Regions from separate parts of the Martinezella jaguaris genome, predicted to be linked through region 1. Evidence: riboswitches for the same ligand, from Rfam matches in the RefSeq annotation. Region 1 holds a riboswitch; each other region holds the start of a gene.
What was found. Region 1 has a riboswitch for thiamine pyrophosphate ahead of thiM (hydroxyethylthiazole kinase). Riboswitches for the same ligand answer to the same signal wherever they lie in the genome.

Region 2: linked by a shared signal. The riboswitch ahead of CCGE525_RS19675 (YkoF family thiamine/hydroxymethylpyrimidine-binding protein) and the one ahead of thiM (hydroxyethylthiazole kinase) in region 1 are both predicted to bind thiamine pyrophosphate.
Region 3: linked by a shared signal. The riboswitch ahead of thiC (phosphomethylpyrimidine synthase ThiC) and the one ahead of thiM (hydroxyethylthiazole kinase) in region 1 are both predicted to bind thiamine pyrophosphate.

What each region holds. Positions count from the first base shown of each region.
Region 1 covers NZ_CP032695.1:1,461,283-1,469,030, reverse strand. Annotated here, with positions in the region: gene CCGE525_RS29095 (hypothetical protein) at 1-1,193, opposite strand, end outside; gene CCGE525_RS29090 (DUF1127 domain-containing protein) at 1,755-1,901, opposite strand; gene CCGE525_RS29085 (ester cyclase) at 2,069-2,470, opposite strand; gene CCGE525_RS29080 (ParA family protein) at 2,795-3,514, shown strand; gene CCGE525_RS29075 (MDR family MFS transporter) at 3,825-5,303, shown strand; TPP riboswitch at 5,427-5,523, shown strand; gene thiM (hydroxyethylthiazole kinase) at 5,573-6,376, shown strand; gene thiE (thiamine phosphate synthase) at 6,373-7,008, shown strand; gene thiD (bifunctional hydroxymethylpyrimidine kinase/phosphomethylpyrimidine kinase) at 7,005-7,748, shown strand, end outside.
Region 2 covers NZ_CP032694.1:4,034,666-4,042,413, forward strand. Annotated here, with positions in the region: gene CCGE525_RS19655 (hemerythrin domain-containing protein) at 1-76, opposite strand, end outside; gene CCGE525_RS19660 (hypothetical protein) at 244-720, shown strand; gene CCGE525_RS19665 (GAF domain-containing protein) at 717-2,063, shown strand; gene CCGE525_RS19670 (arylsulfatase) at 2,636-4,243, shown strand; TPP riboswitch at 4,401-4,515, shown strand; gene CCGE525_RS19675 (YkoF family thiamine/hydroxymethylpyrimidine-binding protein) at 4,506-5,114, shown strand; gene CCGE525_RS19680 (ABC transporter permease) at 5,131-5,937, shown strand; gene CCGE525_RS19685 (ABC transporter ATP-binding protein) at 5,964-6,719, shown strand; gene CCGE525_RS19690 (ABC transporter substrate-binding protein) at 6,731-7,747, shown strand.
Region 3 covers NZ_CP032696.1:172,838-180,585, reverse strand. Annotated here, with positions in the region: gene hemN (oxygen-independent coproporphyrinogen III oxidase) at 52-1,404, shown strand; gene CCGE525_RS34965 (hypothetical protein) at 1,578-1,802, opposite strand; gene CCGE525_RS34960 (thiamine phosphate synthase) at 2,029-2,640, opposite strand; gene CCGE525_RS34955 (thiazole synthase) at 2,637-3,410, opposite strand; gene thiS (sulfur carrier protein ThiS) at 3,413-3,610, opposite strand; gene thiO (glycine oxidase ThiO) at 3,610-4,581, opposite strand; gene thiC (phosphomethylpyrimidine synthase ThiC) at 4,583-6,409, opposite strand; TPP riboswitch at 6,502-6,613, opposite strand; gene CCGE525_RS34935 (OmpW/AlkL family protein) at 6,807-7,487, opposite strand.

The DNA of each region.
Region 1 (7,748 bases):
CCCACTGCTTCGGCAAAGGCGGATAGCACGGCGATCACCTTCTCCTCGGGCGCGCGAACGAAGCGTTCAAGTTCAAACAGAGCCGCCTTCCACCGCAGCAAAAGGCCAAAATTGGCACGATGCGGCAGCACGTCCCGAGCCATCCAACCCTCCGGCCAATCTGCTTTCGCGCAATAATCGGCAAGCGCTGCCGGCAAGGGCCGCTGCTTCAGGCGTTCCGACATCCGAGGCGAGCAGAGTAGCGCTCCGCTGAAAATCGGACCGGCGAGGAATTTGGAACCAGTGACGGCCACCAGAAAATCGTGCGTGAGATAAGCACGGATCGTCGCCGCGGAGACGCGAAACTGGCAGGCGTCGATCATGATATCGAGCATGCTGCCGAAACGCGCCTTCAGGCGGAAGACAGTTTCGAGACCCGGCGCCAACAAGCTGGTCTTGGAAACATCCGTGACAACCAAAAGGCACCGGAGGCCTGCCGCACGGGCAAGTTCGATCAACCCTCTCAGTTCGAACTCCACTTCTTCATCGCTCCGGAGCGTACCGTCCGCACTGCGCACTGCTACCGTGGTATTTCGCGTCGCATGTCCGGGGCTCAGTTCTTCACCCTTGGCGACGGGGCAATCGTTGCTGACGCGGCTCATGAAATGGCGCCCGGACGCCGCGGCCATCACTCCGCTCCCGGTCTCGTTGCCCATCAGCGTTACGGTCATCAGGGTCTGGTCGTCTTGGCGCGCAAGCAGCGCCGCGGCGAAAAGATGGATATCGGTGCCGGACGTCGCCATGATGGCATCCACCGGCAAGGACCCTAGCCCTTGATCGAGGCCCAGCAGAAGCAGTAGCTCTGTCCGCGTCCGCGCGATCTCCCGCGCATAGATATCGGCGGCCGAGTGGGTTTCCATTTCTCGCAAAAGATCCGCATGATAGGCGCCGACCGCCGCGAAGGCCGGTGCGGAAATGGTCGATGCCGTCGAGGAGCCGAAGGCCAAGTCCAGCGGCCGGGGCGACGGACCGTAACCGTACATGTTGAGGCCGGTCGCCGGCTCACACTCCAATCTCTCGTCTCCGCCGGAGATCAGGCAATTGAGAAGCGCATCCCGGCCCTTGCTGGACTGCTCCAAAGGCGTCCCTGCCGACGGAGCCACTTTGTTGCTCGAGGAGGAGCCGAGCGCGCGGTCGTCAAAGGTCTTCAGCATGCAGGAGCGTTCCTCTTATGGTCCTGTTGTCGAAGCGCTTTAAAGCGCCCCGTTGTCCACTTAACCCGTGGGATGGTTTCGGGCATGGAATATTAAGACGGATAAGATGGAGCGAAGCTGACTTGCCGATTGGGCCTCGCCACGTCATGGCGGCACCGGGAACCGATCAATCGAGTTCGTTGACTTTTCCGAAGCTCAAAACGAAAAAGCCTGCCGCGGGAGGAGGTGCGGCAGGCTTTCGAAAAGAACCGAACGGCAGCTGGGAGGAGGAGTGCTGCCATTCCCGCAGACGACCTTGGGAGGAGGATAAGGGCGCCTGCATCACGAAGGGGTGCGGGAGGAGTGCACCGCTTCGATGGTCCTGATAATATCGCCAATTTGCTCAGTTCATAGGCATTTCTTTGCAGGGCAGGCATGCGTTATGCGAAAAGCGGGAGGCTTTTTCGGGCTTGCCTTGTCTTGGACTACCGAGACCGCCAACCGAGAACGCAAAAACAAAAGCGCCCGCTCGGGAGGAAGCAGGCGCTGGCGAAAAGTCGAAATTTGAGGCGTTATGAGCCGTTAGCGAGCAATCGCCCCGCGGGCAACATTGCGGATATCAGCACGACCGATACCGAGGTCATCCAGTTCGCGAGTGGACATACGGCCCAGTTCGGCGACCGTCTGACGGTACTTGCGCCAGTTGTTGAAAGAGCGTGCTACATTCATGATGATCCCCTTTCCTTGGGCATTCGAAGCCGAGCTGCCATCCGTGGCGCTCCATTCGCTTCGATGACGTTTATATAATATGCGGCCCTCGATTGTTGCAGCGCTAAGGCTTCACTGCACCCATGCGCCCGTTGCATGGGTTTTTCCTGACGGCATGTTGCCCAGCTTTATGAGCTCAGGACCCAGAGCTGAGCTTCGATCGCGGCCTTATCGATAACCGACCATACCTGCTCAATCTTTTCTCCCTGAAATTGATAGAACACATTCTCGGCAAAGGAGACTGTCTTTCCGTTTACATCAAGGCCTAGAAACTTTCCCTGTGGCGTACAATCAAAGCTTAGCCGGCTCGCCACATATGGCGGATCTGAAATCAGCAGATCGATGTTGAAATAAAGGTCTGGAATTTCATGAAAATCGCGCTCCAGCATCTCGCGATAACCTGATAGTCCGATCCGCTGACCGTTGTAGCGCACGTCGTCATGAACAAACTGCGCCAGCTTCGGCCAGTCCTGCTTGTTCAGGCAGGCAATATAGTCTCGGTAGAGGTGGGAGAGCTTGGCTCCAATCATCGCAATTGCCCCAGTGCCTCTGCGACAAATTAGGACAGACGAATTCCGTAGCCAAGAATAATCCCCGAAATTGCCCAGGGTCCAGGCATTCGCCGCCGCCACACATGAAGCTTCGCGCAGTGGCGGCGGCATGAAAAATGAAAGCTCTCAAGAGCTCTGCATTGCCCGCGTTTCGGTCAAAAGTCGAGTTACGGAAACAGCGTCACACAAGGTTGGGTCTGCACCTTTTTCATCGTCTCTAGAATATCTTGCGCTGGCACTGTGCTCATCAGGCTGCTGGCCGTGGATTACTGTTCCTTATCACTATATCTACGAGGTTAAACGATGCCCATTATCACCTTTGCGAATACAAAAGGCGGCGCCGGCAAGACGACCGTTGCCCTCGTCCTTGCCACTGAGCTTGCCCGCCGCGGTCTTCGGGTCGCGCTGCTGGATGCCGACCCGCAGCAATGGATGAGCCGCTGGCATCGTTTGTCCGGTGCTTCCGCGAATTTCGATATCGTTGTCGACGTTAGCGACGACACGATCGAGAAGCAGATCAAGGATATCAAGAAGCGCACCGACTATATCATCGTCGACCTCCCAGGCGGCCTCAATCCGCTGCTCGCCAAGGCCATCGGCCTATCGGACCATATCATGGTTCCCGTCCAGGGCTGCGCAATGGACGCCGTCGGTGGCGCTCAAGTGCTGGAAATCCTCAAGCAACTAGCGGCGCAATGCGACATCCGCATCCCGCACTCCGTCGTTCTGACGCGCATCAACTCGATCATCACCACCCGCTCGCTGCTGACCGTCAAGATGCTGCTGGCCGAACAGCAGGTCCATGTCCTGGATACGCCGTTGATCGAGCGGGCCGCTTACCGCGATATGTTCAATACCGGCGGCACGATTTATTCGATGGACCCCACCCGCGTCAGCAATCTCGACAAGGCGCAGGTGAACGCGCAGATGTTCGCTGACGAGATCCTTCGTCTTGTCCCGGCGAAGATCGCGCGAACGAAGGCGACAAAAAAATCGCCCGCAACAGCCAAGCGTGCCGCCTGATCCAGTTTAGTCTATAGGGCGTGATGCCTGTCGACCGTTGAGCGGCGCGCTGCGCCCTCGCCTCCTCGTGCGATCTCATGGGTCCGAACATAGCCATGAAAACATCTTAAGGGTTGACCTTGGTCAACCCTTTCCCATTCTTGGCCGTAAGTGATTATCGAGAATTGCAATCGCACAAGTTGCTCTGCCAGCCGACGGTGCAGAAATAATTCGCTGCACGTGTCGTAATTTCATGCAGCCGTTCGTCATAGTGACGAAAGACGTCAAGCAATTCACCGTTCCCTTCCCGAATTCAAGCCAAGGCAAAACCATGAAGCCCGATACTCAGACTATTGCCGATGCGGAGCAGGATATCCCCGCCGTGGAAGACCATGGCGCCCGCAATAAACTCGTTATCGCCCTGCTGTTGGTGTCGGCTTTTGTTGTCATTCTGAACGAAACCATCATGGGTGTAGCGCTGCCCCATCTGATGGCCGATCTCAATATCACCGCCAGCGCCGCTCAATGGCTCACCACAGCATTCATGCTGACCATGGCCGTCGTCATCCCGATTACCGGCTATTTGCTTCAGCGGCTCAATACGCGGCCGGTATTCATTCTCGCCATGTCGCTGTTCAGCGCCGGTACGCTTATTTCGGCACTGGCGCCGGGCTTCGCCGTGCTGGTCCTCGGACGGATCGTGCAGGCCTCGGGCACGGCGATCATGATGCCGCTGTTGATGACGACGGTGATGACCTTGGTGCCGCCGGAATCCCGCGGCCGAACCATGGGCAATATCTCTGTCGTCATTTCGGTGGCGCCGGCCATCGGGCCGACGATTTCCGGCTTGATCCTTTCGACGCTCGAATGGCGCTGGCTGTTCCTCCTGGTGTTGCCGATCGCGCTCAGCGCATTGGCGCTCGGCACCTTGCGGATGAGGAATGTGACTACTCCAACCACCGCGCCGATCGATATCCTTTCAATCGTTCTCTCCGCCATCGGCTTCGGTGGTTTCGTCTATGGCCTCAGCGGCCTCGGCGAAGCGGCTCTTCATCCGCCGGCGGTGTCGCCATGGTTTCCGCTATTGACGGGTGCTGTTGTCATTGCGGTTTTTGTATTGCGTCAGTTGCGGTTGCAGAGACAGGATCGAGCATTGCTCGACCTGCGCACCTTGACCACGAAGACATTCACGATCTCAATGGTCATGATGGCCATCCTGATGATGTCGATGTTCGGCGTCTTCATCCTGCTGCCCATCTATCTGCAAAACGTGCTGGGACTATCGACGCTGCAAACCGGGCTGTTGTTACTGCCCGGTGGGTTGATTATGGGCCTTTGCGCGCCGAGGGTCGGGCACCTCTTCGACAAATACGGTCCAGCGCCGCTGATCATTCCTGGCGCGATCATGCTGAGTGTGGTCATGGGCGGATTGGTTTTCATACAACAGGATACGCCGTTCTGGATGCTGCTGATTGCCCATATCGTGCTCAGCATTGGCCTGGCACTGATGTTCACGCCGCTGTTCACCGTCAGCCTGGGATCGCTGCCGCCAAACCTCTATTCGCACGGCAGCGCCATGCTCGGCGCGACCCAACAAGTCGCCGGCGCCGCCGGCACAGCATTGTTCGTCGCAATCATGACCCTGCGAGCCGCCAGCCTCTCCGCCAGCGGCGCCAGTGTCGCCGCGGCAACAACCGGGGGCATCAAGGCGGCATTTCTCTGCGGGATGATCATCTCGTTGGGAGCGATCGCAGCAGCCTTCTTCATCAGGAAACCGGAACACGGGCCGGATACGGCACGCCACCATTAGACAAAATGATGTGTCCGCCATGCCTTCGCGTTTTTGAATTCAGGCATCCGACCCTCCGCAAACTCGATCGTCTCGCGACGATTTTTTGATGACAGGGCGGCCTTTCTCTGCGAAAAGGATCGTGATGAGAGACAGGGGCGCCCGTCACATGACGGGCTGAGAAGTACCCTTTGAACCTGAACCAGATAATGCTGGCGTAGGGAGTCGCTCGGGGTCCTGCAAGCTGCATCGTCACCCCTATGCGTCTCGCCCCGCCCGAAAGGAGCGATATGCAAAACCAGACCACTCCCGGCGCTCTGCTCACGGCCATGCGGGCGAATCCTCCGCTGGTGCAATGCATTACCAACTTTGTCGCGATGAACATCGCCGCCAATGTGATGCTGGCCGCCGGAGCGTCTCCCGCGATGGTGCATGCCGAAGAGGAAGCCGGCGAGTTCGCCGAGATCTCCGGCGCATTGACGATCAATATCGGCACCTTGTCCACCGACTGGATGGCCGGCATGGTATCGGCCGCGCAGTCGGCGACAAAGGCGGGCAAACCCTGGGTTCTTGATCCCGTCGCCCATTACGCAACGTCCTTCAGGCGTAAGGCGGTGGCAGAATTGCTGGAGCTCAATCCGGCTGTTATCCGCGGCAATGCGTCTGAAATCATTGCATTGGCCGGCGGAGCAAGCCGTGGCCAGGGCGTCGACAGCCGCGATCCCGTCGAATTGGCCGAGGAGGCCGCGATCCTGCTTGCCCGGAAATATCGGTCCGTCGTCGCGGTCACCGGCGCCACGGATTTCGTCACCGATGGCAACAGAGCGGTGCGCATAAACGGTGGATCGCCGCTGATGCCGCAGGTGACCGCACTCGGCTGCGCACTGACCTGCCTCGTCGGTGCATTCGCGGCGACAAGACCGCAAGACCCGTTCGATGCTTCGGTCGCAGCACTGGCCGCTTTCGCGGTCGCGGGCGAACGGACGGGCCGCGAAGCGGTCGGGCCTGGCTCCTTCTCCTGGCGTTTCCTTGACGCACTGGCCGCCCTCGATGAGAAGGCGATCGACCGGGAAGCGCGGATCACCCCGGCATGAAAAGCTTCGATCTTTCCCTCTACCTCGTTCTCGATCCGGTGCTCTGCGCCGGTATCGGCATGGTGGAAACCGCACGTGCCGCCGTCGCCGGTGGTGCCACCATCGTACAGTTGCGCGACAAGCATGCCTCGACCTCGCATATGATCGAAACGGGCCGTGCGCTGAAGCAGGCGCTGGCTGGCACGAAGGCACGCCTCGTCATCAATGACGATGTCGACGCCGCCATCGCAATCGAAGCCGATGGTCTGCATATCGGCCAGGATGACATGGATGCCCGCGCTGCACGTCGATTGATTGGGCCCGACATGATCCTCGGCCTCTCCGTGGAAACGGAAGCGCTAGCAGCGGCCATCGATCCCGGCATTGTCGATTACGCCGGCATCGGGCCTGTTTTTGCGACTCCGACCAAACCTGACCATAAACAGCCGATCGGCTTCGCGGGTCTGGCCCGCATGGTCGATCTCTGCCCCGTTCCTTCCGTCGCGATCGGTGGCCTGAAGGCCGAGCATGCAGCCGATACCCTCCTGGCTGGAGCCGACGGCCTTGCCGTCGTTTCCGCCATATGCGGCACGCCGGACCCGCAGGCTGCGGCAGCCGACATAGCGAGAGCCATCAGAAAGGCGCGCCCATGATCCGAAACGTTCTTTCTATCGCCGGCTCCGACCCCTCCGGCGGCGCCGGTATTCAGGCGGACCTGAAGGCATTTTCAGCACGTGGCGTCTATGGCATGGCGGCCCTAACTGCGCTGACGGCCCAGAACACGCAAGGCGTTTCCGGCGTCCACCCCGTTCCTCCGCAATTCGTCGCACAGCAGATCAAAGCCATCTTTGCCGATGTGCGCGTCGATGCGGTCAAGATCGGCATGATTGCGAATGCGCCAATCGCCGAAGCCGTCGCCGATGCGCTCGCTCCACATCGAAATGTTCCCGTCGTGCTCGACCCGGTGATGATCGCCAAGGGCGGAGCAGCGCTTCTCGCCGCCGACGCCGTCGACGTTCTGATTAACCGGCTTCTTCCGCTGGCCACGTTGCTGACGCCAAACCTGCCGGAGGCAGCCGCACTTCTGCACGAACCTGTTGCCGAAAATCGCGAGACGATGGCCCGGCAGGCGGAAGCCCTGGCAAAGCTCGGTCCGCTGGCCGTCCTGGTCAAGGGCGGGCATCTTGCGGGCGACGAAAGCCCGGACGTGCTTGCAAGCCCGGAAGGTTTGACCTGGTTCGAAGCTGACCGCGTTCCGACCAGGAACACGCATGGAACCGGCTGCACCCTCTCCAGCGCTTTGGCAGCCGAGATCTCCAAAGGCTCCGCGCTAAGGGACGCCGTCACCACGGCCAAGCAGTATCTCGCGGGTGCGGTTGCAGCTGCCGACTCG
Region 2 (7,748 bases), on a different replicon from region 1:
CCTTGTGTATCGCGCCGTAGATGTCGTAACGGCCGTTGAGATCGGGAATGCTGGTAAGCGAGAATTCGTGGCTCATGATGGTTTCCTCTCGGTTGGCCGGCGCCTCTCCCTGTGCGCCGGGCTGATCGCCGAGAGATAGCCGAGGCCTTTCCGAGGCGCTTCCTAAAACCATCCTAAGCAATTGGGACGATTGCTAAGAATATCCTAAGTAATTATCATCCTCGCATTTCAGGGGGAAAAGCATTGCTGGGGCGGGAACTCGCAGAATTTATAGAAAGTCCCGTCATGATCTTGTTCGCGACGCGCGACGAGGCCGGCCGGCCGATGATTGGCCGCGGTTCCGGCGTACGCTTCGACCGGCAGAGCGGACGTCTACGCTTTCTCGCGTCCCGCTGCCAATGGCCGAGGGCCGTGGGCGAGGCGCTGGCCGGCCGGCCGATTGCCACGACCTACGTGCGGGCAGCCGACTACAAGGCCTGCCAGATCAAGGGGCGGATCCTGGAGGCGGGGCCGGCGGATGCCGCTTGTCGGGCGTTGGGCCAGGCCTATGTCGCAGAACAGCTCGCGCGGATGCTGGCGCTCGGCGTTACCCGGATGCAACTCTCCAGCACGCTCTCTGACCGGGAACTCGTCTGCCTGACGATCGAGCCACAAGAAATCTTCGAGCAGACGCCGGGGCCAGGCGCAGGACGCAGGCTGACGCCGGAAGCCGTCGCATGATTCCGCTCGAAAGTCTGCGGGACAGTTTCGAGGGCGTCATTCCCTCCGTCATCGCCACGACCGATGCGGACGGAATACCCAATATCTCCTATCTATCGCATGTGCATTACGTCGACGGGACGCATGTCGCGCTCTCCAATCAGTTCTTCTCCAAGACCGCCGCCAATGTGGCGCGCAACGGGTTCGCGACCGTGATGGTGGTCGACGGTTATAGCGGTCAGCAGCACGTGCTCGACCTGGTGTTCGCGCGCTCCGAGACGGAGGGCGAGATCTTCGAGCGGGTGGCGATCCATCTGGCGATCCTGGAAGCCCGGATGAGCGGGATCATGAAGCTGCGTGCCGTCGACATCTACCGGGTGGATGACTGTCGGGCCGTGCCGGCCGCCAATCCGCTGGTCGAGCCGGAGCCGCTCGTGCTGCCCGACCTGATGGGCAAGGTGGCGAGGTTGACGGCGCGGATGTCGGACTGCGGCGATCCAGAAACGCTGCTCGACGCGACGCTTGAGGGCCTCGGCGAGCTCTTCGGCTACCGGCATTCCATGGTGCTGGTGCCGGACGGCGAACGCGGCGGGCTGACGACGATCGCCAGCCGCGGCTACGACCAGTTTGGCTTTGGCGCCGAGGTTCCGCTCGGGCGCGGCATTATCGGTGTCGCAGCCGAGCGACGGCGCAATGTGCGGATCACTGACCTCAGTCGCGGCCAGCGCTACATCCAGGCGGTGCGGGCCATGGCTGGGGTCGAGGATGCGACGCCGATCCCGCTTCCGGCGCTTGACAAGCCACTCAGCCAAATCGCACTGCCGCTTGCCTCGCGAGGAAGGCTCGTCGGCGTGCTGTTTTCGGAATCGACGGAGCGGTTCACCTTCCGCCATCGCGACGAGGAGGCGCTGACCGTCATCACCGCGCATCTCGCCACCGCGCTCTCCTTCCTTTCCGAGGAACGCGAGCGGGCGGAAACAGACCGGCGCGAGAAGACGGAGGCGTCGACCGACAAGGCCGGGAGCGTGTCCGAGGGTCGCCGCATCGCCGTGCGCTTCTATCCGCGCGACGGTTCGCTGTTCGTCGACGACGACTATCTCATCCGCGGCGTGCCGGGGCGGCTGCTCCTGCATTTCCTCGAAGACTATGTGCGCACCGGCAAGCAGGACTTTCTGAACCGCGAGATCCGCCGCGACCGGCGCCTGCAACTGCCGGATTTCAAGGACAATCTGGAGACCCGCCTGATCTTGCTGCGCCGGCGACTGGAGGAAAAGGCGGGCCCGATCATGCTTGAGCGCGCCGACCGCGGCCGCCTGCGGCTCACCCTTGCCGGTTATCCCGAGATTGAGGTGATGGAAGACTGACCGCGCCCCTTTACGCCACAAATGGCCATGGGGAGTCCATGAAACTTCACTGCAACCGAGGTTTTCACACCAAAAAGTGATCGCTTCCTCGCTGGGAGCCACCCTAAAGGATAATATCGCTTTCGGAGATTCATCATTATGATGCAACCTGGGGAAATGCGATGGCGCGTAGTCATTGCTCCCGGCGGCCTTGGACCAGCTTTGCAGGGCAGTTTTCGCGGAAGCTAAAGGTGTTGTGCTAGCCCCCGCGCTTGCTTCGGTCCGATTTAGTAGTCCCACTTCCCATGCCGCTCGAACTGGGCTGACCCAATAACTTTAAGGCCGTCCTGAGGGCGAGGACCGATGACATGCAAGCAGTGACGGATGAGCAAATTGCTGCAATTTACTGAGGATGGTCACCCCGGCACTGCTTGATCCTGTTGAAGAACCGTTCGGCCAGGATTGATCGTGAAGTTCGACCCCGTTGACCGAACTGCGTCACCGAAAAACGGGAGGACCCGATCGATGAAATTCGGACACACACACTAGCGCGTGGGCTGTTGGCGGGCTTGGCCGTCACGGCGCTGTCAAACATGCCGGCTTGGGCGCAGGAGCAGAAGCGACCCAACATCATTATGTTGATGACGGACGATACCGGCTGGAACGATTTCGGCGCATATTCAGGAGGAGGCGCCGCCCTCGGCCATCCAACCCCCAACGTTGACCGCATCGCCAAGGAGGGTGCGCTGTTCACCTCCTGGTACGGCCAGGCAAGCTGCACTGCGGGCCGCTCCTCCTTTATAACCGGCCGTATTCCGATCCGCTCAGCCCTCTCGATCGTGGTGGCTCCCGGCGATGAAAATGCCATCAAGAAAGAAACCCCGACCATCGCCGAGTTCTTCAAGAAGAACGGTTACTTGACCTACTTTTCGGGCAAGTGGCATCTCGGCGACAAGCCGGAGGCCTACCCGATCGAGCACGGCTTCGATGAGATGAAGGAGTTTGCCGCCTACTATCCTGGCGTCTACACCTACGCCGACACCACCAGATACTTTCATCCCTGGTTCCCGTCCTACAATCCAGAGTTCAAGAACGCCTATTTCGACGTCGTGAACATGTATGAGTGGGAGGGTACGGCCGGTCAGCCGGCAAGGAAAGTCAGCGAAATCACCTACGACTATCTGGCGACATTCGACACAAGGCAGACAGATTCCGCGATCGATTACATCAAGGAGCACGCCAAGGACGACAAGCCCTTCTTCATGGATGTGAATTTCATGAAGATGCACAATCCAACCAATCCCAACCCGAAATTTGCCGGCAAGTCGCACCTCGGCGATTACTCGGACGCGCTGTTGGAGCTTGACGACGATATTGGGCGCGTGATGGATGAAATCCGCCTTGAGGCGCCCAACACGATCGTCATCGTGACCGCAGACAACGGTGCGTGGCAGGACGCCTATCCCGACGGAGGCACCACGCCGTTCCGTGGTGAGAAAGGCACTGCTTTTGAGGCGGGTTGGCGCGTACCGGGGCTGATGTGGTGGCCCGGACACATCCCGGCCGGCGCGAAGTACGACGAAATGATGTCGCATATCGATTGCTGGGCAACGCTCGCCAAGATGGCGGGGTTGACCCCGCCGCCGCATGGCGCATGGACCGACAACGACGGCAAGCCGATCTATTTCGACAGCATCGACAATAGCGACTACATCCTCGGGAATGCAAAGCACTCGGCCCGACGGTCGTGGGTCTACATTGACGGCGAAAACTTCATGGGCGCACGCGCGGATGTCGCAGGCGATCCAAGCAACCCCGACCTCAACATCGCGTGGAAATATTTGTGGACGGCCAAGGACACTTGGCTTGGTGCAGAGCAGGATCTCGGCGCGACTGGCGCTGTCTACAATTTAACCATGGACCCGTTCGAGAGGTATGACATGTTGTTCAACGGTGCGGTTGCATCGCGCCTTGCCGGACCCTCGCCCGGAAAATGGGCGGGACAGGACAACGGCTGGGCCGCCGCGCTGATCGTTCCTGTCGTCATGGAGTTCAACAAATCAATTGTTGATTTCCCGAGTATCAAGCGCGTGCCCGGAGGAGCTTCGACCGACTGGCGGCCCGATCTCCAGCGGCCGGACAATCCAGTGCCCTTGATCGATATGAAGCGTCCGCCCAGGGTGTCGGTCACCGGCGACTAGCGGCCGCGCTTTAAGGCACATGTAGTTGAATAGATCTGTCGCCGCTCTACTACTCGGCGGGGCAAGCTGCAGGTGGGTCGATAGCTCGACCCACCTGCAGCTTGCCGACACCTGAATATTTGTCATTGCGTTGTCAAAAGACCGGTGCTAGCTTCCGCGCCGTTCACAGGGGAGCTCCGTAAAGCCGGGGCTGAGATGTGAGGCGACATGCCTCCGGACCCTTCAAAGCTGATCTGGGTAATGCCAGCGGAGCGAGGTTAAAATGTTCTCAGGCGCGCAAGTATCCCTGTATCCCATGTCCGGCAATTTCGCCGGCATCATTTTCGACGCCATCAAGGCGCTCGACCCCTACCGTGATGCGCTTCGTATCGAAACCGACGATATTTCCACGCTTCTGGTCGGCCCGCCCGATGTGCTGCTCGCGGCCATGCGCGATCTCTTCGTCTTTGCCGCACGCTCCGGCGAACATTGCGTGCTCTCGGCCGCCGTCTCGCGCGGCTGCCCCGGCGAACCGGACGATCCGATTTGCGGCGTCAATCTCGGGGACGGCATCAAGGCGTCGCTTGCCGAGCGTATTGATGCGGCGCTGACCGCCGTTGCCACGACACCGGTCACAGATCAGCCGTCAGCTGCGCAATTCTCGCTGTATGTCATGGGCACCGGCGACCATATGGACGAGATCTATGGCTGCATCGACTTCCTGAAACGGTCGGGCACCTTCGATAAGGCCAAGAACTTCTCCACCAAGCTGCGGGGCGATGCCGGCGCCATCTTCGCCACCCTGCAGCAGGCCTTCGTCAATTTCGGTCCGCCCGAAGGCCATGTCACCCTGGACGTCACGGTATCCGCAAACAGCCCGACCAGAGCCTGATCAGAGCTTATCGGTCATGTCACGACGCCTGCCCGCATTTGCGCCATCTGCGCTTCCCACTGCCATTATCGGCGCCTTGTCGGCGATTGCCGCTGCCGTGGGTTTCCTGGCCCTTTGGGAACTCTATGCCGATTTCTCCGGCATCCGCCCGTCGATCCTGCCGGCGCCCTCGCGCGTTCTGGCGCAAGGCTGGATCAACCGGCAGGCGCTGATCGACAACACATGGCCAACGCTCAGCGCCACGCTCGCAGGCTTCGGCTGCTCGCTCGGCGTCGCCTTCGTCTTTTCGGTGCTAATGGACTTCGCCCGGCCGGTGCGCCGCGCGCTGTTTCCGCTCTTCGTCGTCAGCCAAACCTTGCCGTTGGTGGCGATTGCGCCACTCATCGTGCTCTGGTTCGGCTTCGGCCTAGTGCCGAAGATCCTGCTCGTCGCCCTCGTCACCTTCTTCCCGATGCTGGTGGCGTTGCTTCAGGGCTATGAGGCGACGGACAAGGATATCCACGAGTTGCTGATCTCGATGAAGGCCTCGCGCTGGCGGATATTCTTCCTGGCCCGTCTGCCTTCGGCGCTGCCCTATTTCTTCGCGGGCTTGAGGATCGCGATCACCTATGCCGTCGTCGGCGCCATCTTCGCAGAATATGCCGGCGCCGCCAAAGGGCTGGGCATCTACATTCTCAACGCAAAGAACAATTTTCGCCCCGATCTCGTGCTCGCCGCGGTCTTCGTCAGCGCCGGCCTGACGCTCGCACTATTTGCGATCACCGTTCTGCTCGGCCATCTGGCGATGCCCTGGCGCCATAGCGAAAGGCCGACATCGCCATGACACTACAAGCAATGGCCTTACAGGCAATGACCGCGCACAGATTGGAATTCCGTGGGATATCCAAATCCTTCGGCACCATGACCGTACTGGACGACATCTCGCTCACCGTCAACGACGGCGAATTCGTTACCATCGTCGGCCCCTCCGGCGCCGGCAAATCCACCATCCTGCGGCTCTTGACCGGCACTGAGAAGGCGAGCAGTGGCGACATTGTCTTCGATCGCCAGCCGCTCTCCGAAAGCGCCGCCACCTTCGCCTTCATGCCGCAGCGCGACGCACTGATGCCCTGGAGCCGGATCATCGACAATGCCACGCTCGGCCTTCGCGTTCAGGGCATGGACAGGAAGGCGGCGCGGGCCATCGTCAAGCCATTATTCGAGCCCTTCGGTCTTGCAGGTTTCGAAAATTATTATCCGGCTCAGCTTTCCGGTGGCATGCGCCAGCGCGTCGCTCTACTGCGCACCGTCGTGCAGAAGCACGACATGCTGCTGCTCGACGAGCCCCTTGGTGCCCTCGATGCGCTGACGCGCACGCAGATGCAGGAATGGTTGCAGACCATGTGGGCCGATCACCGTTGGACCGCGCTGCTGATCACCCATGACGTCCGCGAGGCCGTATTCCTCTCCGACCGCATCTATGTGCTTTCACCGCGCCCCGCGCGGATCATCCGCGAAATCCACGTGCCCGTGCCGCGCCCGCGCAAGCTGGCCGATCTTGCCGACGCCTCCGTCCGCGATATCGAGGCCGACATTCTCGAAACCTTGCTTCATCGACCCTCTTGAAGGAGACCGCCATGCCGCTTCTGACGCGCCGCCAAGCCCTTGCCCTGACGCTTGCCTCCGCCACCCTGCCGTTCGCCCGCACAGCATTTGCGGCCGCCGAGCCGGCCCAGGTAAAGATCGCCCTCGACTGGACGCCGAACACCAATCACATCGGCCTCTATGTCGCCCAGGCGAAGAATTTCTACAAGGATGCCGGGCTCGATGTACAGATCCTGCCCTATACCGATACCGAGGCCGGTACGCTGGTTGCCAACGGCGTTGCCGATTTCGGCATCACCGGGCCGATCGGGGTCTTTACCCAACGCGCCGCCGGCGCCGACATCAAGGGTGTCTATGCCGTCGTGCAGACCGAGACCGGCCGCGTCATCTTCAACGACAGCCGTAAGGATATCCAGCACCCGAAAGATCTTGATGGCAAAACCTATGGCGGTTTCGGCAGCGCCTGGGAAAACGCCCTGATCTCCGCCATCATCCGCAATGACGGCGGAGAAGGCAAATTCAATACGGTCACGCTCGGCACCTCGGCCTACGAGGCGCTCGCCAACGGCTCGGTCGACTTCACGCTCGAGGTCTACACGTGGGAAGGGATCGAGGCTCAGCTCGAGAAGAAGGCGGTGCGCCGCTTCCGCTATAGCGACTATGGCGTTCCGGACGAGCAGACGACATTGATCGCCTCGAGTGACGCCTATATCGCCAAGAACCCCGAGGCGGCCAAAGCTTTCATCCAGGCGACGAAACGCGGGTTCGATTACTCTGTCGATCATCCCGACGAATCCGCAGATCTGTTGATCGCGGGCGCCAACGGTGCGCTCACCAACACGGATCTCGTCAAGGCATCCCTCAAGGAGCTCATCGCCGGCCACTACCTCAAGACTGCCGACGGCAAAAGCGGCGTCATCGATCCCGCCAAGACGCTGGCGCTCGGCGATTTCCTCTTCGCTCACGGCATCCTGCTGGACGGCCAGGGCGCAGTTCTCAAGGATAAGCCGGATTTCAGCACCTATTACACAAACGCGCTGTTCGGCTAAA
Region 3 (7,748 bases), on a different replicon from region 1:
CGTGCCTAAGATGCCACGCATTCCCAACCGCTCTCTGTAGAAGGATTTCGAATGCAATCGGCTCTTATTGTAAAATATGGCGAGGAGCGCCTGCCCCGCTACACGAGCTACCCGACATCGCCGTGCTTCACACCCGATGTTGATGACAGCACCTATGGCGACTGGCTTACCGCCGTCCCGCTGGAGAAGGCGGCATCGCTTTACGTGCACATACCGTTTTGTCGGTCGATGTGCTGGTACTGCGGCTGTCACACGACGATCACGCGCGGCGACCGACCGATCGTCGACTATCTGCAAATGCTGCGCGAGGAGATATGCCTTGTATCTGCAAGGACGAAAGCGCCGATCAATATCGACCACCTACATTTCGGTGGGGGAACGCCAACAATCATGGGGCCGAAAAAATTGCTAGGGCTGATTGAGCTTCTGCATGAGCATTTCGGTTTCACCGATTCCACCCAAATCGCGTTGGAAATCGATCCGAGGACGCTAGATCAAGAGATGGCGACGGTTCTCGGAGAAGCGGGGATACACCGAGCAAGCGTCGGAGTGCAGACCTTCGATCCAGTGGTGCAGAAGGCGATCAACCGTATCCAAAACATTGAACAGACGATGCAGGCGGTTTCTCACCTGCGTCGGGCGGGCGTCGATAGCATCAATTTCGATCTTGTGTATGGCCTGCCACACCAGACGGTCAAATCCTGCATCGAGACGACCAAGGCCGCAATCGAGATGTGTCCTGACCGTTTCGCAGTCTTCGGCTATGCGCACGTACCTTCCTTCAAAAAGCATCAGCGACTGATCGACGAAGTCGCGCTCGCCGACGCGGAAAGCCGCATTGCCCAGGCAGAGGCAATCGCGGAAAACCTTCTTGCAGCCGGCTATCGCCGCATTGGGATCGACCATTTCGCTCGGCCAGGCGACAGTCTGGCGATTGCGCAGGCAAACGGACAACTGCACCGCAACTTTCAGGGCTATACGACCGACGCATGTGAAACGCTCATCGGGTTCGGTGCGTCGGCGATTGGCCGCATGGCAGGCGGCTACGTTCAGAATGAGATACACCCCGGTCGCTATGCGAAGCGGATTGTATCCGGGCGTTTGGCCATAACGAAAGGCTACCGCTCGTCGGCCGAGGATCGACTGCGGGCAAGCGTCATCGAGCGCCTGATGTGCGACTTCCAAGTCGACGTCCCGGCGTTGGCTGCTGTACAGGGCTTGGAGTCCGGCGCACTTCTCGACGGTAATGTCAGGCTTGCCATGCTAGAGGCCGACGGAATTCTTGAAAACACGGGCGGCGTTATTCGTTTGCGGGAAGAAGGGCGATTCCTGATCCGCGCCGTTGCCGCCGCTTTCGATTCGTACCTGCTGCAATCGGCGCGGAACTACAGCAAGACGGCTTAAAGTTCTTCTCTGCACTGCCGGAATCATACCGGGGTAAGGGGCGGGAGCGGCTTCGACGTGTCAGTTATATCGCCGGGAAGCCGCTTGGTTTCTAAGCGGCTTGCCGGGGCCGGACGAAGAGTTGTTGGCAGCCATCTTGCGCTCGCACCAACGAACGCGGATGGAACCGAAAACTAATTTGCCGCAACTCTTCGAGCGAGGGCCATCACATATTCATCTGCGATATCTGCCAAGGTCAAAGCGACCTCGGATTCCTTCCAACCGGCGGCAACAGCCGTTAGCACGAACTCTCGAAATGCCCCGGTCAGTACCTCCTCGCGCTCGACAACGCGATAGGGGTCATTCGCGGCGTGCTGAGGGGCGCTGATCTTTATTGTTGTCGGTCGGATAGGTGTCATTGAGACGTCCCCCTGAAGGTATGACTTATTGCAGATTTGTCCTGCACCTCTGTCTTAACTGCATCGCTATTATGCTTCTTTTCTAAAAGGTTAGGCGGGGTGTGTCGTTAGCCATGCATCCGGGAATTTGCCGGAGCGTCCATTTTTGCAATTGCTGGTTCGAAATTCTTCGCTTTAGGTGTGGGGGCGGTGTCCCGACGCTGCGGCCACAAACGCCGGATGACGTTCACGGGTACCTCAAGGTCTTGGTTGTTGCGATCCATTCCCTGGTTTTCTGTTCCGGATTCTCGCTCAAGACAATATCGGTTACGACCGCCGCACTATCGGCCCCATTTTCGAACACGCCGGCAATGCGCTCCACGGTCAGTCCACCAATGGCGACAAGCGGCAGCCGGCCGATGCGGCTCTTCCAGTCGCGGATCCGGTCGAGCCCCTGCGGCGCCCAGGCCATGGCCTTGAGAATGGTCGGATAGATCGGTCCGAGGGCGATGTAGTCGGGTTCGGCGGCAAGCGCCGTCGCCAACTCCGCCTCGTCATGTGTCGATAACCCCAGTTTCAGTCCGGCGGCGCGAATGGCAGAAAGATCGGCGGCGGCAAGATCCTCCTGGCCGAGATGGACGAAATCGCAGCCCTCTTCGATCGCGAGCTGCCAATAGTCGTTGACGATCAACTGGCATCCGTGCGCCGCACAGACTGCTTTTGCCCGCCGGATATCTATGCGTATATCCGATAGCGCCCGTTCCTTGACGCGCAGTTGCACGAGTTTGACACCAAACGGCACCAGCCTTTCGATCCAGGCGGCACTGTCGACGATCAGATAGAAGGGATCGAGCTTCACGCGAAAACCGCCTTTCCGATTACGGGTGTCGACGGAACCGCCATGTCGCGCGGCTCCAGCATGCCGGCGCCGAATGCCTGGTGGCCGGCCTCAATGGCCTTGGCGAAGGCTTCCGCCATGGTGGCGGGATCGCCGGCGCCGGCAACCGCGGTGTTGAGAAGGACCGCATCGAAACCCAGCTCCATCACCGTCGTTGCATGCGACGGGCGGCCGATGCCCGCGTCGACGATCAGCGGCACATCTGGAAAATGCGCGCGCATGGATCGAAGGGCGGAAAGATTGAGCGGCCCCGCCGCGGTGCCGATCGGCGCGCACCAGGGCATCAACACCTTGCATCCCGCCTCCAGCAGGCGCTCGGCCACGACCAAGTCGTCAGTCGTATAGGGAAAGACCTCAAAGCCATCGCTTGCGAGAATGCGGGTCGCTTCCACCAGCGCGAAGACATCCGGCTGCAGCGTATCGTGATTGCCGATCACCTCCAGCTTGATCCAGTTGGTCTGAAACACCTCGCGCGCCATCTTGGCCGTCAGCACGGCCTCGGATACGCCATGGCAGCCGGCGGTGTTGGGAAGAACGCTGACGCCGAGCGCCCGGATCATGTCGAAAAATGCGCCGCCATTGCGTCCACCGGCCATTTCACGCCGCAGTGACACGGTGACAATCTCCGTCCTGGATCGCCTGACGGCCTCGGCCAGGACGGCCGGCGAGGGATAACGCGCAGTGCCGAGAAGGAGTCGCGATCCAATCTGGGTTCCGTAGAGATCAAGCATGGTCAGCCTCCCTGCATCGGGGTCAGGATTTCGATCCTGTCATTGTCGTTCAGAAGGTGATCGTCGCGATCCTCGCGATGAACGAGTTCGCCGTTGACGGCGGTCGCCAGCCACTCGCCCTCATAGGCGAGCGCGGCCAGAAGCTGCGAAAGTGTGGTTGCGGCAATCGTCTCGGGTTCACCGTTTATGATCAGGCGCATCAGCGGCTCCTTTGCTTCGTTGGCCCGGAAAAGACCATGTCCGCAGCTTCAGCCGCCATGGTCGGTGCCAGTAAAAAACCGTGGCGATAAAAACCATTGAGGAAGATGACATTGGCCTCCCGCATTACGCGGGGAAGGTTGTCTGGAAAGGCCGGGCGTATGCCTGTGCCAGTTTCGACGATGGTGGCATCGGCGAAAGCGGGATGCAGCGCATAGGCGGCGTTCAGCAGCTCCATCAGCGAGCGGGCGGTGATCTGCCCTTGGAAGTCCGTTTCAATCATTGTCGCGCCGACCAAGAACAGGCCCTTGCCGCGCGGCACGATATAGACCGGAAAACGCGGATGCAGCAGGCGGACAGGCCGCGCAAGGGCGACTTCCTCCGTCTGCAGATAGAGCATCTCGCCCCGCACACCGCGCAACTCCCGGCTTTTGCCGATGCGCGCGGCCCCGGTGCAATCGACGATGCCAGGGAACTCGCGGTCATCCGCGATTTCATTGACGAAGGTCACACCCTTCACCAACAAATCCGCTTTCAGTGAACGTAGCGCCTCGCGCGCGTCCAGATGGGCTTCCTGCGGAAAGAACAGGCCTTGCCGGAAGCGAACGGCAAGCCAAGGCTCGAGGACGGGGATTTCGTCTTCGTCAACCCAACGATAACCCGTCGTGCGGCTAGCGAATCGCTTCAGCTCGCTTTGATCCCGGTTCGGCGCGACGACAAGCGTGCCGTTGCGAACGACTTTGCCCGGCAAAATCGCTTCCCATCGGTCGGCGGAATCCCGACCGCGTTCGAGCACGGCCTCATCGGCGCTTTCCCGCTCGCACCATGGCGCCAGCATGCCGCCGGCGAGCCAGGAGGCTGCCCGGTCGAAATTCTGGCTGGGATCTACGATTGTGACCTCAGCACCGCGGGTATGCAGTTCGTGAGCCACCGTGAGGCCGGCGACACCGGCTCCTTTGACGAGGATACGCATGTCACTCGGCCGGATGTGCGGTTTCATCGATCGGCATGTAGAGGTCGCCGCCCTCCCGGTATTTCGCGGCCATCGCTTCCAGCCCCTCCTTCTGCGCCTCGGCGCGGATGTCGTGCGAAATCCTCATCGAACAGAATTTCGGGCCACACATCGAGCAAAAATGCGCAACCTTATGGGCTTCCTTTGGCAGGGTTTCGTCATGGAAGCTGCGGGCGGTATCGGGATCGAGCGACAGGTTGAACTGGTCCTCCCAGCGGAATTCGAAGCGGGCACGCGACAATGCATCGTCGCGGATACGGGCGGCTGGGTGACCCTTAGCGAGATCTGCCGCATGGGCGGCGATCTTGTAGGTGATGACGCCGGTCTTGACGTCGTTGCGGTCGGGCAGGCCAAGATGCTCCTTCGGGGTGACGTAGCAGAGCATGGCAGTACCGAACCAGCCGATCATCGCCGCACCGATGCCCGAGGTGATGTGATCGTAGCCCGGCGCGATATCCGTCGTCAGCGGCCCAAGCGTGTAGAAGGGCGCCTCGCCACAGACGGCGAGCTGCTTGTCCATGTTTTCCTTGATCTTGTGCATCGGTACATGGCCGGGCCCTTCGATCATCACCTGGCAATCCCTGGCCCAAGCGATCTTCGTCAGTTCGCCCAGCGTCTCGAGTTCGGCGAACTGCGCGGCGTCGTTGGCATCGGCGATCGAGCCGGGGCGCAGGCCGTCGCCGAGCGAGAAGGAGACGTCATAGGCGCGGCAGATGTCGCAGATATCCTCGAAATGCTCGTAAAGGAAGCTCTCGCGATGATGATGGAGACACCACTTTGCCATGATCGAACCGCCGCGCGAGACGATGCCGGTTACGCGATTGACGGTCAGCGGGATGTAATGCAGTCGTACGCCAGCATGGATAGTGAAATAGTCGACGCCCTGCTCGGCCTGTTCGATCAGCGTGTCACGATAGACCTCCCAGGTGAGGTTCTCGGCAATGCCATCCACCTTCTCCAGCGCCTGATAGAGCGGCACGGTGCCGATCGGCAGCGGCGAGTTGCGGATGATCCATTCGCGGATGTTGTGGATGTTGCGGCCGGTCGAAAGATCCATCACGGTATCGGCGCCCCAGCGGGCGGCCCAGACCATCTTTTCGACCTCTTCCGCCATCGAGGAAGTAACGGCGGAATTGCCGATATTGGCGTTGATCTTCACCAGGAAATTCCGGCCGATGATCATCGGCTCGCTTTCCGGGTGATTGATATTGGCCGGGATGATCGCCCGGCCGACGGCAACCTCCTGGCGGACGAATTCCGGCGTCACATGATCCGGAATATGGGCGCCGAAACTCTCGCCGTCGCGAATCAAGGCCTCGGCTTTCGCCTTGCGGCCGAGATTTTCGCGGATGGCGATGAACTCCATTTCCGGCGTGATGATGCCGGCCCGCGCATAGGCAAGTTGGGTCACTGCCTTGCCGTCTCTGGCCCGCAGCGGTTGGCGTCGCCCTGGGAATTGCGGCGTCAGCCGCTCGCCGCTAACAAAACCGTTGTCCTCGGGGCGCACATGGCGGCCTTCATAGGCTTCGACATCGCCGCGAGTAAGCACCCAGTCGCGACGGAGCTGCGGCAGGCCTTGCTCGATGCGGATATCTGCCGCTTGGACAGTATAGGGACCGGAGGAATCATAGACGACGACCGGCGGCTCGCCCGAGGTCGGATGGACGCTGATCTCGCGCATCGGTACGCGGATGTCGGTGTGTATGTCTCCCGGAATGTAGATCTTGCGTGACGCCGGCAGCGGGCCGGTGGTGACGGTCGGGGTGAGGTTGTTTGCGGCAATGGTCATGGTTTGAGGCTCCAAGTTGCAGTTGGAGACCCAGTCAATCAGCCGGAATGATGGAAAGACGCCGGCATGGAACCCACGCGGGAATCCGAAGCCTTCGAGCGCTTGCACCGTCCCTACGCCAGTATGAACTGGATCAGGTTCAACGGGTCACTGCGCACGCTAGCAGTATCTCAGCCCCTTGCCGGGACCCCCCTGGTGAATAGGAAGATGCTAATGCTTGCCAGATGAAGCTGTCAAGCCGGCAGCGATCTGCGTTGATTGGTCCTGCATGCTCTCCATTTGACGAACCTTTCGGGAGGCGTGGTAGAAGCTGCTGCCTGCAATGTCGTTCTTGACCATATCGCAAGCGCTTCTTCTATCGCAAAAGGGGTTGCTGGTCGCCCAGAAGCTTCATCGACTAGAAACGATAGGTCACGCCGGCGCCGAGCAGCCATGGATCGAGCTTAGCCTTGCCACTGACGCCAGCGCCACCGACATTGGCATCGAAATCAGGCCTCAGGAATATTTTTTTCGCGTCGAAGTTCATGCCCCAATGGTCGTCGATCATATAGTCGAAGCCAGCCTGCAGGGCGACACCGAATGTGTTTTTGACATCGAGGCTGCGCGCAGTTTTTCCTGACTGGTTGTAGAAGACCGTGTAGTTGACGCCGGCGCCGACATAAGGCCGAAAAGCGCCAAGCTCGGTGAAATGGTATTGTAACGTGAGCGTTGGCGGCAGCAGCCAGGTCTTGCCAATCTCGCCAAGCGCTGAAATCGAGCCGCCGCCATGGACCTTGGCGTAAGTGGTACCGAGGATGAGTTCCGCAGCGATATTCTCGGTGAAGAAATACGAGATATCGAATTCTGGTATGATCGTGTCCGAGAAGGAAAGATCCGAACCCGGCAATCCGTCGACGCGTCCAGAATCGGTGGTGACCACACCAAGCGCCCGCAGCCGCATCTGCCATGGGCTTCGGTTCGCCACCGCGCGGATGGGAGCCTTAGCTTGTGGTGTCGGCAGATCGGCAGCTTCTGCAGTGCTAACGGCAACCAATGCTGCGGCAGCGACGATGGCACGTGCGATGTCGTTGGAAGTCATCCTTGTCTCCTTCGATCCGAAATTCGTTCAGTCGAGGAGCAGTAGCATCGGCTGGCTCGCCATGATTTGAGGCGGCTCAACTAAAGGAGATTAGTCTGTTTATCGCGGACAAACCCGCTCCTTCTGTGGCAGTTTCGCAACAATAAGACACGTGAAAAGGTGCTTGCTGCGGCGAATTTGGCGCAACAGTAGCAAGGACGGCGGGAAAGCCCTTTTGCTGCGGCTTGACGGTATACTTTCGTGTTTGGCATGAGACGAGAT